Regions from separate parts of the Arthrobacter saudimassiliensis genome, predicted to be linked through region 2. Evidence: riboswitches for the same ligand, from Rfam matches in the RefSeq annotation. Region 2 holds a riboswitch; the other holds the start of a gene.

Region 1 (6,914 bases), 880 kb from region 2:
CGTGGCGGCCAGGGAGCCGGAGCCCATGGCGGCCAGGCGGACGGCGTCGGCCAGATCCGTGTAGCCCACCACGGAGGCCACAGGGCCGAAGGCTTCCACGGAGTGCAGCTCCTCGGCCTCACGGTTGTCCCAGGTCAGCAGGACGGGCGCCAGGAAGGCGCCGTCGTCGGCCGGGCCGCGGCTGCCGTCGGCATGGACGACGTCGGGCGCCTCCAGCGAGCCGTAGGCGATCTGCGCTCCGCCGCCGAGCAGCCGGTTCACGGACTCGCGCACGCCGTCGAGCTGCTCCACGGAAGCCAGAGCGCCCATGGTGACACCCTCGCCGCGGGGATCACCGAGGACGATGCGCTCCTCGATCCGGGCGGCGGCAGCCGAGACGACGTCGTTCACCCGGTCAGCGGGCACGATGGCGCGGCGGATCGCAGTGCACTTCTGGCCCGCCTTGACCGTGATCTCAGTGACCAGGGACTTCACGAACGCGTCGAACTCGGGGGTGCCGGGCGCGGCGTCGGGCCCCAGGATCGCGGCGTTCAGGGAGTCGGTCTCGCAGGTAAAGCGGACCCCGCCCTCCACCACGTTGACGTGGGACTTCAGGCGGTTGGCGGTGGAGGCGGAACCGGTGAAGGAGACCATGTCCCGGTAGTCGAGGTGGTCGAGCAGGTCGCGGGCGGACCCGGAGATCAGCTGCAGCGAGCCGGCGGGCAGGATGCCGGATTCGGTGATCATCTTCACCGCTTCGGCCGCCAGGTATCCGGTGGGGGTGGCCGGCTTGACGATGGTCGGCACGCCGGCGATGAACGCGGGGGCGAGCTTTTCGAGCATGCCCCAGACCGGGAAGTTGAAGGCGTTGATCTGCACCGTGACGCCGGGAATGCGGGTGTAGATGTGCTCGCCGATGAAGGAGCCGTCCTTGGACAGCTGCTCGATGGCGCCGTCGATGATCACCGTGGAGTTGGGCAGCTCGCGGCGGCCCTTGGAGCTGAAGGTGAACAGGACGCCGATGCCGCCGTCGATGTCCACCATGGAGTCGCCCTTGGTCGCGCCGGTGCGGGCGGAGATCTCGTACAGCTCGGCCTTGCGGGAGTTCAGGTACTGCGCCAGCTCCTTGAGCTTGAGGGCGCGCTGGTGGAAGGTCAGGGCGCCAAGTTCGCGCTGGCCCACGGTCCGCGCATGCTCGACGGCGGCGGCCAGGTCGAGGCCTTCGGAGCTGACCAGGGCGAGGGTCTCGCCGGTGCTGGCGTCCCGGACTTCGGCGGGAGCGGAGACCTGGCTGCGCTCGGGGGTCCACCAGGCGTCCTGGACGAAACTGGGAACGATCTGCACGTCAACGGCTGTTGCGGTCATCTTTGACGGGCCCTTTCGGAACGGGACGGGATTCCGGCCTTGGATGCGGCAGCGGGGCCATCCCCGTGCACAGATAACTGACCGGACGGTCGGTAATAAACTCCAGCGTACCGCAATCGTCCGTGGTGCACACCACTGCGTCGACCGTTCACCGCCCGGTTTCGGGCCTCCCCGGCTGACAGCGGCCCGGCTGCGCACTAGCCTTGATCCTCCCTCAGCTGCTCCACCCTTTCGCCTGGAGGCTCCCATGGCATCCCGTATCCTCCGCGCATTGCGCCGTTCTGCCGGCGCCGCTGTCCTCCTGGCCCTGGCTGCCGGAGTTGCTCCGGCAGCGGGGGCTGTTCCGGCAGCGGGGGCTGTTCCGGCAGCAGAGGCCACGGTCACCTGGCACGGAGGCAGGGGCGATGACGGCGGGCGCCACCCGCGCGGCCGCACCGTCGACTATGTGGCCCTCGGCGATTCCTATGCCTCCGGCTACGGCGGCAGCGACGACGTCCGGGAATGCGGCCGAACCGCCTTCGGCTACCCGGCCCTGCTGGATGCCCTGCGCCGGGTGGATCTGCAGGCCGACGCCACCTGCGCCGGAGCGACGGCGCTGACCACCGATCCCGCCCCGCCGGCCGGGCCCGTGGACCTGCCGCAGCAGATTGACACCGTGCTGGCCCAGGGACTGCTGCACCGCGGCACCGATCTGGTCACCGTGACCATCGGCGGCAACGACGTCCGCTTCGGTGACGTCGTTGCCGCGTGTGCCGGCCCCGGACTGCCGGCCACCTGCGCCCCGGCCATTGCCCAGGCCCAGGCGTATGCCCGGACCGTCCTTGCTCCGGGCATCGCCGCCTCGCTGCAGCGGATCCGGGACGCAGCCCCGCGGGCCGAACTCGTGGTGACCGGGTATCCCCACCTCTTCGAGGCCGCCGTCCCCGGCGCGCTGAGCGTACCCGCCCAGGAGCTGTTCAACGCCGGCACCGACGAGCTGAACGCCGTCATCTCGGCACAGCTGCCTGAGGACGCGGTGTTCGTGGACGTGGTGGACGAGTTCGCCGGGCACGGCATCGGCTCGCCGGACCCCTGGATCCGGCTCGAAGGCGGGCCGTTCGACCTGCACCCGAACGCCGCCGGCTACGAACAGGGCTACCTGCCGGCCATCCTCGCCGACGCCTCATTCGACGACCGCCGCGGGCGGCCCGGCTGCCGTTGAGCCCGCAGGAGAACCCGTCGGAAGCTGCGGCGCGGGGACGGACCGGGCCGCGCCGGACAGGACCGGCGCTTCCCCGGTGTCCGAGCCCTGCGCTACAGTAAATCCAGCTTCACGAGATGTGGCACCCGACGCGCCCGGCGCCGAGGGAAGGCTCCGACCTGCCACACACCAACCCCCTTGTTCGGCGGGTGGTTCGGATGACGAAGCGGCCTGCATTCGCCGCAGGCCGTCCGCCTGCGGCACCTCCAGGGTTCCGGTACGGCGGGGGGGCAGCGGCATCCGGCGCAGGCAAGGACAACCCGAAGGGGAACTTTCTTGGGCACCGATACCACGTCCCGCTGCCGCAGCTACACGCCCGGCCACCGCGTCCACTGGATCCACCACCGCCGGATGGCCGAACTGGACTACTGGGTGGACGTCGAGATCCATGTGGATGCCGACCTGCAGCTCATCCATCTGATTCGCGAGGGGCAGCAGCAGCTGTTCTGGTTCCACGACGTGCCGGCGCTGGCCGCGGCGCTGAAGATCGCCGTCGCCCCTCCGCAGTGGTGCCCGCGGTATTCCACGCTGATGGTTCCGGGCGGTTTCCTGGGACCCACCGGGAGCTCTTTTTTCTACTTGGCCCGGCTGGACCGGGTTCATCCCTGCCTGCGCCCGGGCCTCAGCCGATCCGCTGAGGACCAGGTGGCGTCGAGTGAGTGACCGGTCAGTGAGCGGCCATTCGGATCGAGCATCCGGGCCCGCAGCAGGTCCGGCACCTCCGGCCGCGCACCTGCGCTGCGCAGGTAGCCCTCGGTATCGAATCCCTCCAGCGCCGTGAGCAGCGCCGCCCGTTCCGCCTCCGCGCGGTCATGCAGCTCGGCCGGGGTCAGCGGCCGTTCCCGCGGCGTACGCTGCCGGGCGTGGTGGGCGTTGATGCCGCACAGGCCCTGGACATAGTCGGCGGCGATGGTCTCCGGGGCCGCGCCGGCCAGCTGCAGCAGCAGCATGGCGACCAGCCCGGTGCGGTCCCTGCCGGCGGAACAGTGGAAGACGACTCCGCCGTCGGGCGCATCAGCGATCGCCTCCATAACGGCGGCCAGGCGCTGCGGCCAGCGGCGCAGGTTCTCGCGGTAGAACCTGGGCGAATCCATGTAAGGGCCGGTGAGCGCGGTGAAGTCGGGATCCTGCCAGTCCTGAATCGGCAGGGACAGCCGCCGGAAGCGGGCCTGGACGGCGTCGGGCACGTCAGGGTCGCTGTCCCTGCGGCCCTGCTCCTGGACATTTCGCAGGTCGATCACGGTGCGGACCCCGTCATCCCAGGCCTGGCGCCAGCCCTGTTCGGTCAGCCACTCCGCGCGCCCCATCCGGATCAGGCGGCCCGGCCGGACCCGGCGTCCGCCTGCCACGGGCAGCCCGCCCAGGTCCCGGGCGTTGACGGCTCCGTCCCAGTGCCTGCTCCGGCTGTCGGCTTCCATGCATCCAGCGTAGCCTCGGGCGGGCAGGGAGCCTCCGCGCGGTCTCCGCCACCGCCGGATGACCGGCGGCTCCACCGAATCGAGAAGGAGAACCGGATGTCCCCGATTGAAATCATCGAAAAGCCCCTCCCTGCCCTCCGGCTGGCTGCCCGCACGGCCGTCGTGTCGGAGCAGCCCGAGATCGCCGGCGTCGTCGGCCCGCTGTTCGACAGTGTGGCTGCCGAACTGGCCCGGGCCGGAGCGTCGCTGGCGACGCCGGTGGCAGTGTACGAGGCAGGCGAGGCAGGGTTGCGTGTGACCGCCGGCTACGAGCACGCCGGGACGGCGCCCGACGGCGTCGAGACGGTGGGACTGCCCCGCGTCGCCGCCGCGGTATGCGGCGTCCATCTGGGCTCCATGGAGCGTATCGGCGAAAGCTGGCAGGCCCTGCACACGGAGATCATCGCCAGGGGATTCGTTCCGTCCGGGCCCTGCCGGGAGCTCTACCTACGCGCGGTCTCCGATGATCAGAGTGACTGGGTGACTGAGCTGCAGCAGCCCGTCATCCGGCCCTGAAACGACAGTTTCCCGCGGTGGCCGGCCGGACGCCGACAAACGCGGGAAACTGTTGGTGGCCTTGCTAGTTAAGGATCTGGTACCTGAATTCAGGCTGCACGCCGGAGATGCGAAGCTGACCGTCCTCGCTCTTCGTGAAATGGTAGATCAGCTTTCCTTCCACTTCCTCGTCGGTCTTTTTGCCGTTTACCTCGGCGACGTTGACGTAATCAATATCCAAGGCGACGGAAATGCCGTTCTCATCTCCGATGGGGCCGGCGTCGATTGCGGTCGTCTCGATGGCGCGGTCCTTGATATGGACCTCGCCCTCGCCGTAGACGAGGCCGTAGCCGTCCGATGTATCACTGGCTTCCCGGTGGGTGCCCTTGAACACGACGGCGAGGTTCGGGTCATCGGAAATCAGGCTGTTGTAAATCTCCTGCTGCCAGACCGGGTCGAACTTGTCCATGTTCAGCTCCCACCAGTCGACCCTGGCCTGGCTGTCGCCCGGGGCGCCGTTGGCTGCGGTGTCAATCATGTCGACCGCCATTTCAACGGCGAGGCGCTGGGCTTCCTTGATGTCCGCCTCGCTCCAGACCGAGCCTGCCGCCTCGGTGATGACCGAGGGTTCGAACGTGAAGGCAGGATCATCCGGCAGGATGGTTGTCTTGCGCCACTCTCCCCGCTCGTCGGAGGCCAGCTCCTTCAGGGTGGGCATGCCGTCGATCGTCGGCCCGTACTCCACCCCGTCCACAATCACTGTGGTTGGGGACGCTGCGGGGCTCTGGGCGTCAGCCTCGCTTTCACCTGAACAGCCGGAGACGAGAAGGAGGACGGCTGCGGCACCGGCAACCATTCCGGGCTTAATGATCCTGGACATACGCGGCATGCTGACCCCCATTGTCATAAGTATCCGCTTTCAGGCATTCCCGGCAGCGGCCTAAGGCGAGTAGTCAACCCGGGGCGAAGATTGAAGTCAAATCCGCAGATAGGCATTCGCTATCTCCGCGAATTCTCCGGATGCAGGCAGCCCGCCCCCGAAAACGGGAACGGGCTGCCGATGCCGGTTGAGGGTCAGCTCCAGTCGTAGAAGCCCTTGCCGGACTTGCGGCCCAGTTCGCCGCGGGCCACCTTGTCCCGCAGGATCTGCGGGGGCTCGAACCGCGGGCCGAGCGTGGAGGCGAGGTACTCGCTGATGCCCAGGCGCACGTCCAGGCCCACGATGTCGGTGGTCTTCAACGGGCCCGTGGGGTGCTTGTAGCCCAGCACCATGGCGTTGTCGATGTCCTCGGCGGACGCCACGCCCTCCTCGACCATCCGCATCGCCTCCAGGGAGATGGCGACGCCGAGCCGGGAGCTGGCGAAGCCGGGGGCGTCATTGACGACCACGGGGGTCTTGCCCAGGTCCGTGACCCAGGCCGGAGCCAGGGCGGCCAGCTCCTCGGACGTCTGCCGGGCCAGGACCACTTCGATCAGGGTGGAGGCGGGCACCGGGTTGAAGAAGTGCAGGCCGCAGAACCGCTCGGGGCGGGCCAGCTTGTCCGCCAGGTCGGAAACGGACAGCGACGAGGTGTTCGACGCCAGCCACGCGGTCCCGCCCAGCTGCTCCTCGACCCGGGTCAGGGCGGAGACCTTCAGCTCGAAGTCCTCGGGCACGGCCTCGACCACCAGGTCGCAGCCGGCGAAGGATGCGTAGTCGGTGGACACCGACAGCCGGGCTTCGAGCGCCTCGCGGGTCTCGCTGACGGTGCCGCGTTCCACGCTCTTGCCGACGGCCGAGGTGACCCGCTCCAGGGCACCGGCCGCGGCGTCGTCGTCGCGCTCCACCACGGTGACCGCGGCGCCGGAGACGAGGAAGGCGTGGGCGATGCCCGCCCCCATCCGCCCGCCGCCGAGGACGCCGACGGTTTTGGGGATGCTGGTCGGGGTGGTGCTGGATGCCATTACTTCTTTTTCCTTTCCAGGAATGCCTGCATGCGGTCGAACTTCGCCGGGGATTCGAAGAGGATGCCCTGGGCGAGGGTGTCGATGACGGGGTGCGCCTCCGCCGGAGCGTGGAACACGGTCTTGGTGATGCGCACGGCCAGCGGGTCCTGCTTCCCGATCCGGTCCGCCAGGGCGTTCGCGGCGTCGAGCAGGGCGTCGGGTTCGTGGATTTCGGTGATCAGCCGGACGGCGAGGGCCTCCTCGGCGTTCAGCACCCGGCCGGCGAGCAGGATCTCCTTGGCCAGCGGCTCGCCCACAAGCTCCTTCAGCCGCCAGGTGGCCCCGGCGGCGGCCATGATCCCGAGCCCGGTCTCCGGGTTGCCGATCTTCACCTTCGGCGTGCCCAGGCGGAAGTCGGCGGCGAAGGCCAGCTCCGCTCCCCCGCCCAGCGC
Region 2 (6,914 bases):
CGTCGTGATCTCCGTAGAGCCCGGCGACGTCGGCAAGGAACAGGGCGTCGAACTTTGCCTCCTCCAGCTGCTGCGCCAGCCCGGTCCAGAAGGCGAGCTCGGTGTAGCGGTGCTGTTCGGCGTCGGGGTGGCGCCACTGCCCGCCGCGGATGTGGCTGGGGGTGTTCATGAGGAACGCGTTCAGCAGCAGGCGGGGCCGGCCCTGCGGAAAGCGGGGGCTTGGGGTGCTCATAAGGTCCTTTCGGGTAGGCACGGGTCAGGCTGCGGTGACGGAGGCGGAGAGCTGTTCGAAGGCGGGCAGCGGATCCTCGCCCCAGGGCAGCTGGAAGAAGCCGTCCTGGTAGCCGGTGAAGAACTTCCGGACCTCGTCGCTCTGGACGGCGATGCGCAGCGCGTTCGCGGCTTCGGAGCCGGCGAAGTCCCGGCTGCCGGCGAAGATGGAGCGGTACGGGATTTCGTCGTCCTCCTGCTCCTCGGCCACCACCGTCGCCTTTTCGTGGATGCCGGCGTCCACCGCGGTGGATTGGAACATGAACCCGGCGTCCACGTCTTCCAGGGTCTGGCTGAGCGAAAGCTGGTCCACCTCCACGAACTTCAGGTTCCGCGGGTTGGCGGTGATGTCCTGCTGCGAGGCGGTGACCACGGCGACGCCGTCGGCCAGTTCCAGCAGCCCGTGGGCGCGGAGCATGAACAGGGCGCGGCCGTTGTTGGCCGTGTCCACCGGGATGCTGACGGTGGCGCCGTCGGGCAGGTCGCTGACGGCCTTGTGCCTGTAGGAGTAGAGCACCGCCGGGGAGTTACGGATGTAGAACAGCGGCACCAGGTCCAGCCCCTGGTCCCGGTTGAACTGGGCGAGGTAGGCCATGTGCTGGAAGCAGTTGGCGTCCGCCTCACCGTTCGCGACGGCGATGTTGGGCTGGTTGATGTCGTTGACGAAGGTGGTCTGCAGCTCCCACCCTGCGTCCTTGAGCAGCCGGGCCGCGATCGTCACCGGCTCCTCGTAGACCTTCACCTGCGAGGAGATCAGCCGGATGGTGCGGCTGTTCCCGGCGGAGGCGCCGCCCAGGCCGCAGGAGGCGAGCAGCGGTGCGGCCGCTCCTGCGGCGCCGGCCGCGGCGAGGTACTTGAGCAGGGTGCGGCGGCTGGCTCCGGGCACGGTGGAGCTGTTTTTGGGTGTGGTGAAGTACAAGATGTCCTCTTCGGGAAGAATGCGGAAATGTGCGGGGCGGATGCGGGCCGGCCCCGGGGCGGCGCCGTCGGGTTGCTGCGTCAGGCGCCGCCGTCGGGATGGGCCCGGAAAGCGGAGGTGTGGCCCGGGGTGGGCTAGATGCGTTTGTCGGCGCGGCGGGCCAGCAGGGATCCGGTGAGCTGGACCGCCTGGACCAGCACGATCATCAGCACGATCGCGGTGACCATCAGCCCGGTCTCGTAGCGGTAGTAGCCGTAGCGGATGGCGAAGTCGCCGATCCCGCCGCCGCCCACCAGCCCGGCCATGGCCGAGTAGGAGATGAAGCTGACCGTCATGATCGTGATGGAGCCGATCAGCGCCGGTTTCGCCTCCACCAGCAGGACGTCCCGGACGATCTGGCCGCGGGTGGCGCCCATGGAGCGGGCCGCCTCGACCACGCCGCCGCCGAGCTGGGTGATGTTCTGTTCGGCGAAGCGGGCGAAGTACGGGATCGCGTTGATGGTCAGCGGCACGATCACCGCAGCGGTGCCGATGGTGGTGCCCACGACCAGCCGGGTGAACGGGATGATCGCGATCAGCAGGATCAGGAACGGGAACGAGCGGACCAGGTTCACGGCCGAGTCCAGGATCCGGTGCAGCTTGGGTTTGTGCCCCAGCCCGTTGGGCCCGATCGCGTACAGCAGCACCCCCAGCGGGGTGCCGAGCAGCACGGCGAGCGGAATGGAGACCAGCAGCATGGTGCCGGTCTCGCCGAGGGCGGCGAGCAGTTCCGGCCAGACTTCGAGGATGCGCTCAAACACCGGCCACCGCCTGGGTGGCTGCGGGAGCGGCGGCGCGGACCTTGGGCCGGTCCAGCTCGACGTCGTCGGAAACCAGGTACCGGCCGATCGCCGTCGCCGGGGCGAAGCCGGGCCGGGCCAGTTCGGTGAGGTCGAACTGCTCCACGACGCGGCCGGCCTCCATCACCGCCACGTTGTCCGCGATCGCCTTGACCACGTTCATTTCATGGGTCACCAGCACCACGGTGATCCCGAACTCCCGGTTCACGTCGGTCAGGTACTGCAGCACGGAGGCGGTGGTGCGCGGGTCGACGGCGGAGGTCGGCTCGTCGCAGAGCAGCACCTTCGGGTTGGTGGCCAGGGCGCGGGCAATGGCGACCCGCTGCTTCTGCCCGCCGGAGAGCTTGGCCGGATAGGTGCCGGCCTTGTCGGCGAGGTCGACGACGTCGAGCGCCTCCGCGGCGCGGCGGCGCCGTTCCGGTCCCGGGACGCCGGCGAACTTCAGCGACACCTCCACGTTCTGCGCCGCGGTCAGGTTGTTCAGCAGGTTGAAGTGCTGGAAGATCATGCCGATGCCGTGCCGGCGGCGGCGCAGCGCCCGGTCGTCCAGCGCGGTCAGCTCCTCGCCGTCCACCCAGACCCGGCCCGACGTCGGGCGTTCCAGCAGGTTGATGTTGCGCAGCAGCGTGGATTTTCCGGCTCCGGAGAAGCCGATGATGCCCTGGATGCTGCCGCCGGGAATGGTGAGGCTGACGTCGTCGACGGCGGTGAAGCTGCCGCCGGCCACGGTGAAGGTGGTGCCCACGTCCTCCAGCCGGATGGTGCTGCCTCCGGCTGCGGCGGGGGGCGGGTAGGTCTCGATCATGTGATCCTCCTAGGCGTCATGCCCGAAGGAAGGTATGCGTGCGTGCACTGCCGGAACCGGCCCGGGGGGCGCAGGGCAGCGCCGGGCAGGGCCGGGAAAGGCGGTGCAGTCTGCTGCCTTCTCCATCGGTCCTGGCATTAGCACCGTGCTTCACCGGCCGGTGAAGGGGTTGCTGCGGCGTCAGCGAGCCAGGTCTCTCAGCCGCTCGGGATGGTTAACGGGACCCATCCTTGCCGCAATGGAGGCACATGCGCAAGGACCGCCCGTGCAGCGGCGACACATTCCGCCACATGACGTGGGTCACATCTACTCTGGCCGTTCCTACGAAGAGGGTTCGGCTTCCTCCGCCGGGCTGTTCTCGTCGGTTTCCAGCGCCGGCTGCTCCTCGCGGTCCTCGCCGGTGTTGCCTTCGGCGACGGCGGCGTCACCGGCGTTCTCCGCCGGGTCGGCCTTCTCATCCACCAGTTGGCTGCCGGCGGCGTCCTCCGTGCCTTCGCCGGCGTCCGCGTCCTCTGACGTCTCCTTGGCCTCGTCCCGCTTGGCCTGCTGGCGCGCCTTTTCGGCGTCGGCCGTCATTTTGCGGGTGACGGCGTCGTTGAACTCGTTGGGGGAACCGGCCAGGTTGTCGCTAGGGCTCTCGGTCATGCTCATCTCCTTGCTCGGGGAACGGATGGGTCCTGTACTGCGGTGCGTGCCGGGCCGCGGCTGCGGGTCAGCGCCCGAACTGCGGCGCTTCGATCACCGGGCAGGTGTCCATCACGACGTCGAGGCCGGCGTCGGCGGCCCGCTGTGCGGCGGCCTCGTCGATCACGCCCAGCTGCAGCCAGACGGCCTTCGCGCCGATCTCGATGGCCTGATCCACCACGGCGCCGACCTTGGACGAGTTGACGAAGCAGTCCACCACGTCGATCTGCCCCGGAACCTCGGCCAGCGTGCGGTAGCCCTTTTCGCCGTCGAAGTCCTCGCCCTTGAGGTTCACGGGGACGATCTCCATGCCGAGCCGGTCCCGCACGAACCGCGAGACTCCGACGGCGGTGCGCATCGGATTGTTGGACAGCCCGACGACGGCCCAGCGGCCCTTGGTGGTGAGCAGTCGTCCAACGGTTTCGGGGTCATTCACGTGAGCCATGGGGTCTCCTTGCCTCGGGTGCAGATGGTTCCTGCACGGGGGTGCCGTGGTTCGCCCCAGCCTACTGGAGCGTGTCGTTTCGCGTCTCCGCCCGCTGTCGTGCACACTGTCCGGCACGGACCGGGCCCGCCGGGGCTCCAGTCTTCCCGCTCGCCGCCCGCTGCGATTTCCAAGGAGGAGCCATGCTCAAGGCCTGCCTGAACGGGCCGCGGCTGCCCGATGAGCATCCTGCCCTGCCGGTCACGGCAGAGCAGCTGGCCGAAGCCGCAGCGGCCGCCGCAGCCGCGGGCGCCGAAGCCGTACACCTGCACGTCAAGGACGCTGCGGCCCGGGACACCTTCGACCCGCTGCTGCATGCCGCGGCGGTCACCGCCGTCCGAGCCCTGGCACCGGGGCTGCCCGTTGGCGTCACCACCGGCGCATGGGCCGAACCGGACCCTGCCACCCGGGTGCGGCTGATCAGCAGCTGGACGGTGCTGCCGGATTTCGCGTCGGTGAACTGGCACGAGGACGGCGCCGAGGAGGTGGCCGCGGCGCTGCTCGGACGCGGGATCGGCGTCGAAGCCGGGCTCTGGACGCCGGCCGCCGTCGCCACCTGGCAGCACTCCGCGCTCCAGGACCGGTGCCTGCGCGTGCTGCTGGAGGTCCAGGATGAGCAGCCGGGGAGCGGTCATAACCGTTCCGGTTCCCCGCCCGACGACGCCGGCGTCGCCTCGGCGAAGCAGCTGCTGGAGGCGCTGGGCCCGACGGAGCTGCCGGTCCTGCTGCACGGGGAAGGCGCCACGGCCTGGCCGGTGCTGCGGTTTGCCCGGCAGCGGGGCCTCGACGTCCGGATCGGGCTGGAGGACACCCTGGTGCTGCCGGACGGCACGCCCGCAGCCGACAGCGCGGACCTGGTCGCGGCGGCCCTCCGGGTGGCCCGTGGGCCCCGGCCCGATCACTGATCCCTGCAGCCGACAGCCCCGGGAACGCTGCCCTCCGGAGCCGAAACCGGAATGGGGGTGCCCGCGGCTAGGCTGCCCCCATGACCTGGAAGCAGGACCCCACCTTCTGGACGCCCCTGGAGACCGAGCGGCTGCTGCTGCGCCGGCCCGAGGAGGGCGACCGTGCCGCCGCGGTCCGGCTGCACGCCGATCCGCGCACCAACGCCCACAATCCCGGCGCGGTCACCGAAGCCGCCGCGGAACGGACGTTCCGGGCGTTTCTGCGCCACTGGCGGGCCGAAGGCTTCGGCTACTGGACGGTGGCCCTGGCCGGGCGGCCCGAGGAGCTCATCGGGTTCACCGGGGTGCGGCTGCTCGACGTCGCCGGGCAGCCGGCGCTGAACCTGTACTACCGCTACGACCCGTCCGCCTGGGGCCGCGGCTACGCCACCGAGGGCGCCGCGGCGGCGGTCCGGCAGGCCCGGCTGCACCTGCCCGAGCTGCCGGTGGTGGCCCGCACCACGGCAGATAACCTCGGCTCGCAGAAGACCGCCCTGGCGGCGGGGCTGGAGCGCCGCCCGGACCTCGACGTCAATCACGGCGCCTGGACCGAAGTCTTTTTCACCGCGCCGGCGTAGCGGGCCCGGCCGGAGCTCAGTCGAGGAACTCCTCGATGGCCGCGGCGAGCGGTTCGTCGGCCACGCCGTGCCAGTCCCCGTCGAGGACCCGCAGTTCGGCGTCGCTGATCGCGTCGGCGGCGTCCCGCGCCCACTGCTGCATCCGTACATCACTGCCGGCACTGACCAGGACCAGCACCGGCACCTTGATGCCGGCCAGCCCCTCCAGCTCGGTGGTTTCCGTGAGCACCAGGTCGTAGGCGATGGTGTGGGCGGCGTCTTCGAAGGCGGAAACGTCCATGCCCGCCGCGGTGTGCTCCGGCACGCCGATGGAGCGCTGGAACAGGCGCACCGCCTCCGCCCGCTGTCCGGCGTCGATCAGCGACTGCAGCTGCCGGCGCAGCTGTTCGCCGCCGCCGGCGTCGGAATCCAGCGGCGGTTCCAGTGCCACCACCCGGGTGACGACGGCGGACTGCGCCGCGGTGCGCAGCGCGAGCAGCGCCCCGGAGGAAAAGCCGTAGAGGGCTGCGGAGCCGCCGGCCACCTGGATCACGGCGAGCAGATCATCGACCTCGGAGTTGGGCGTGTACTCCTCGCCGTCGCCGCTTTCACCCTTGCCGCGCCGGTCATAGGTGTAGACGGTGTGGTGCTCCGCCAGCAGATCGGCGAGGGTCGCGGCCACCGACGTGGTCCGGTCCATCAGCACGGGATCCACGATCACCAGCGGCGGGCCGCTGCCCCGGCGCTGCCAGGCGATGGGCACGCCGTCGGCGGAAAGGGCGCGTCCGGAAGCGGTGGCCGATGTGTCCATGGAGTGCTCCTGTCCTTGCCCCGGCAAGGCCGCCGGCGCGGTTGGCTGCACTCGAAGGGTAGGAACCGCCCGGTTGGGGGGTCAATGGCTTCCGTGAATTCGGCCGAGCAGGACCGGCAGTCCCGGCCCGTCGAGGTCCTCGAGGTAGGCGCGGCGGCCTGCCATGGCCATCACCAGCGCCAGCGTGGGCCCCGACACCAGCGGGCCGGTGCCCGAACGGAAGGGTCCGTCGTCGGCCTGCAGCTGCAGGCCGTCCGCTGCCGTCCTGCTGTCCACCGCGAAGTTGCGGGCGGCAAAGAACCACGCCACCGGGGTCAGGGCATTAAGCGACGGGGCCCGGGGAAGGCCCAGGGGCCGGCGGATGTCCTGGGCATGGACGAGGACTTCGCCCAGGTATGCGGGCGTGTGGCCGGAGGGCGCCGTCGTGCTTCCGATGACCGCCCGAAAGCGGGCGAGCGTGCCGGCCGGGTCCGCGCCGCGGAACTCCTCGAGCCGGCGCTGGTTGTGCAGGTCCGGGCGGAGCCGCGCGCCCGCCATGCTGCGCAGCCACTGCCACCGGGTCAGGCTGGCGGCGGCGATGAGATGCGCGACGACGTCCTCC

What was found. A riboswitch is a leader RNA that binds a small molecule or an ion and turns the genes downstream of it on or off. The one in region 2 is predicted to bind S-adenosylmethionine.
Region 1: it holds a riboswitch for S-adenosylmethionine, as region 2 does, so the genes downstream of both, AC5RV6_RS02795 (hypothetical protein) here and AC5RV6_RS07095 (methionine ABC transporter ATP-binding protein) in region 2, are expected to answer to the same signal.

What each region holds. Positions count from the first base shown of each region.
Region 1 is NZ_JBNHFX010000001.1:609,430-616,343, forward strand. It holds gene paaZ (phenylacetic acid degradation bifunctional protein PaaZ) at 1-1,344, opposite strand, end outside; gene AC5RV6_RS02790 (SGNH/GDSL hydrolase family protein) at 1,592-2,545, shown strand; SAM riboswitch class IV at 2,653-2,780, shown strand; gene AC5RV6_RS02795 (hypothetical protein) at 2,861-3,247, shown strand; gene AC5RV6_RS02800 (tyrosine-protein phosphatase) at 3,184-4,002, opposite strand; gene AC5RV6_RS02805 (GyrI-like domain-containing protein) at 4,099-4,557, shown strand; gene AC5RV6_RS02810 (hypothetical protein) at 4,622-5,416, opposite strand; gene AC5RV6_RS02815 (3-hydroxyacyl-CoA dehydrogenase family protein) at 5,611-6,480, opposite strand; gene AC5RV6_RS02820 (enoyl-CoA hydratase/isomerase family protein) at 6,480-6,914, opposite strand, start outside.
Region 2 is NZ_JBNHFX010000001.1:1,493,866-1,500,779, reverse strand. It holds gene AC5RV6_RS07110 (LLM class flavin-dependent oxidoreductase) at 1-232, opposite strand, end outside; gene AC5RV6_RS07105 (MetQ/NlpA family ABC transporter substrate-binding protein) at 257-1,189, opposite strand; gene AC5RV6_RS07100 (methionine ABC transporter permease) at 1,324-1,989, opposite strand; gene AC5RV6_RS07095 (methionine ABC transporter ATP-binding protein) at 1,982-2,833, opposite strand; SAM riboswitch class I at 2,953-3,050, opposite strand; gene AC5RV6_RS07090 (hypothetical protein) at 3,155-3,478, opposite strand; gene AC5RV6_RS07085 (CoA-binding protein) at 3,546-3,962, opposite strand; gene AC5RV6_RS07080 (3-keto-5-aminohexanoate cleavage protein) at 4,145-4,906, shown strand; gene AC5RV6_RS07075 (GNAT family N-acetyltransferase) at 4,987-5,523, shown strand; gene AC5RV6_RS07070 (alpha/beta fold hydrolase) at 5,540-6,313, opposite strand; gene AC5RV6_RS07065 (maleylpyruvate isomerase family mycothiol-dependent enzyme) at 6,395-6,914, opposite strand, start outside.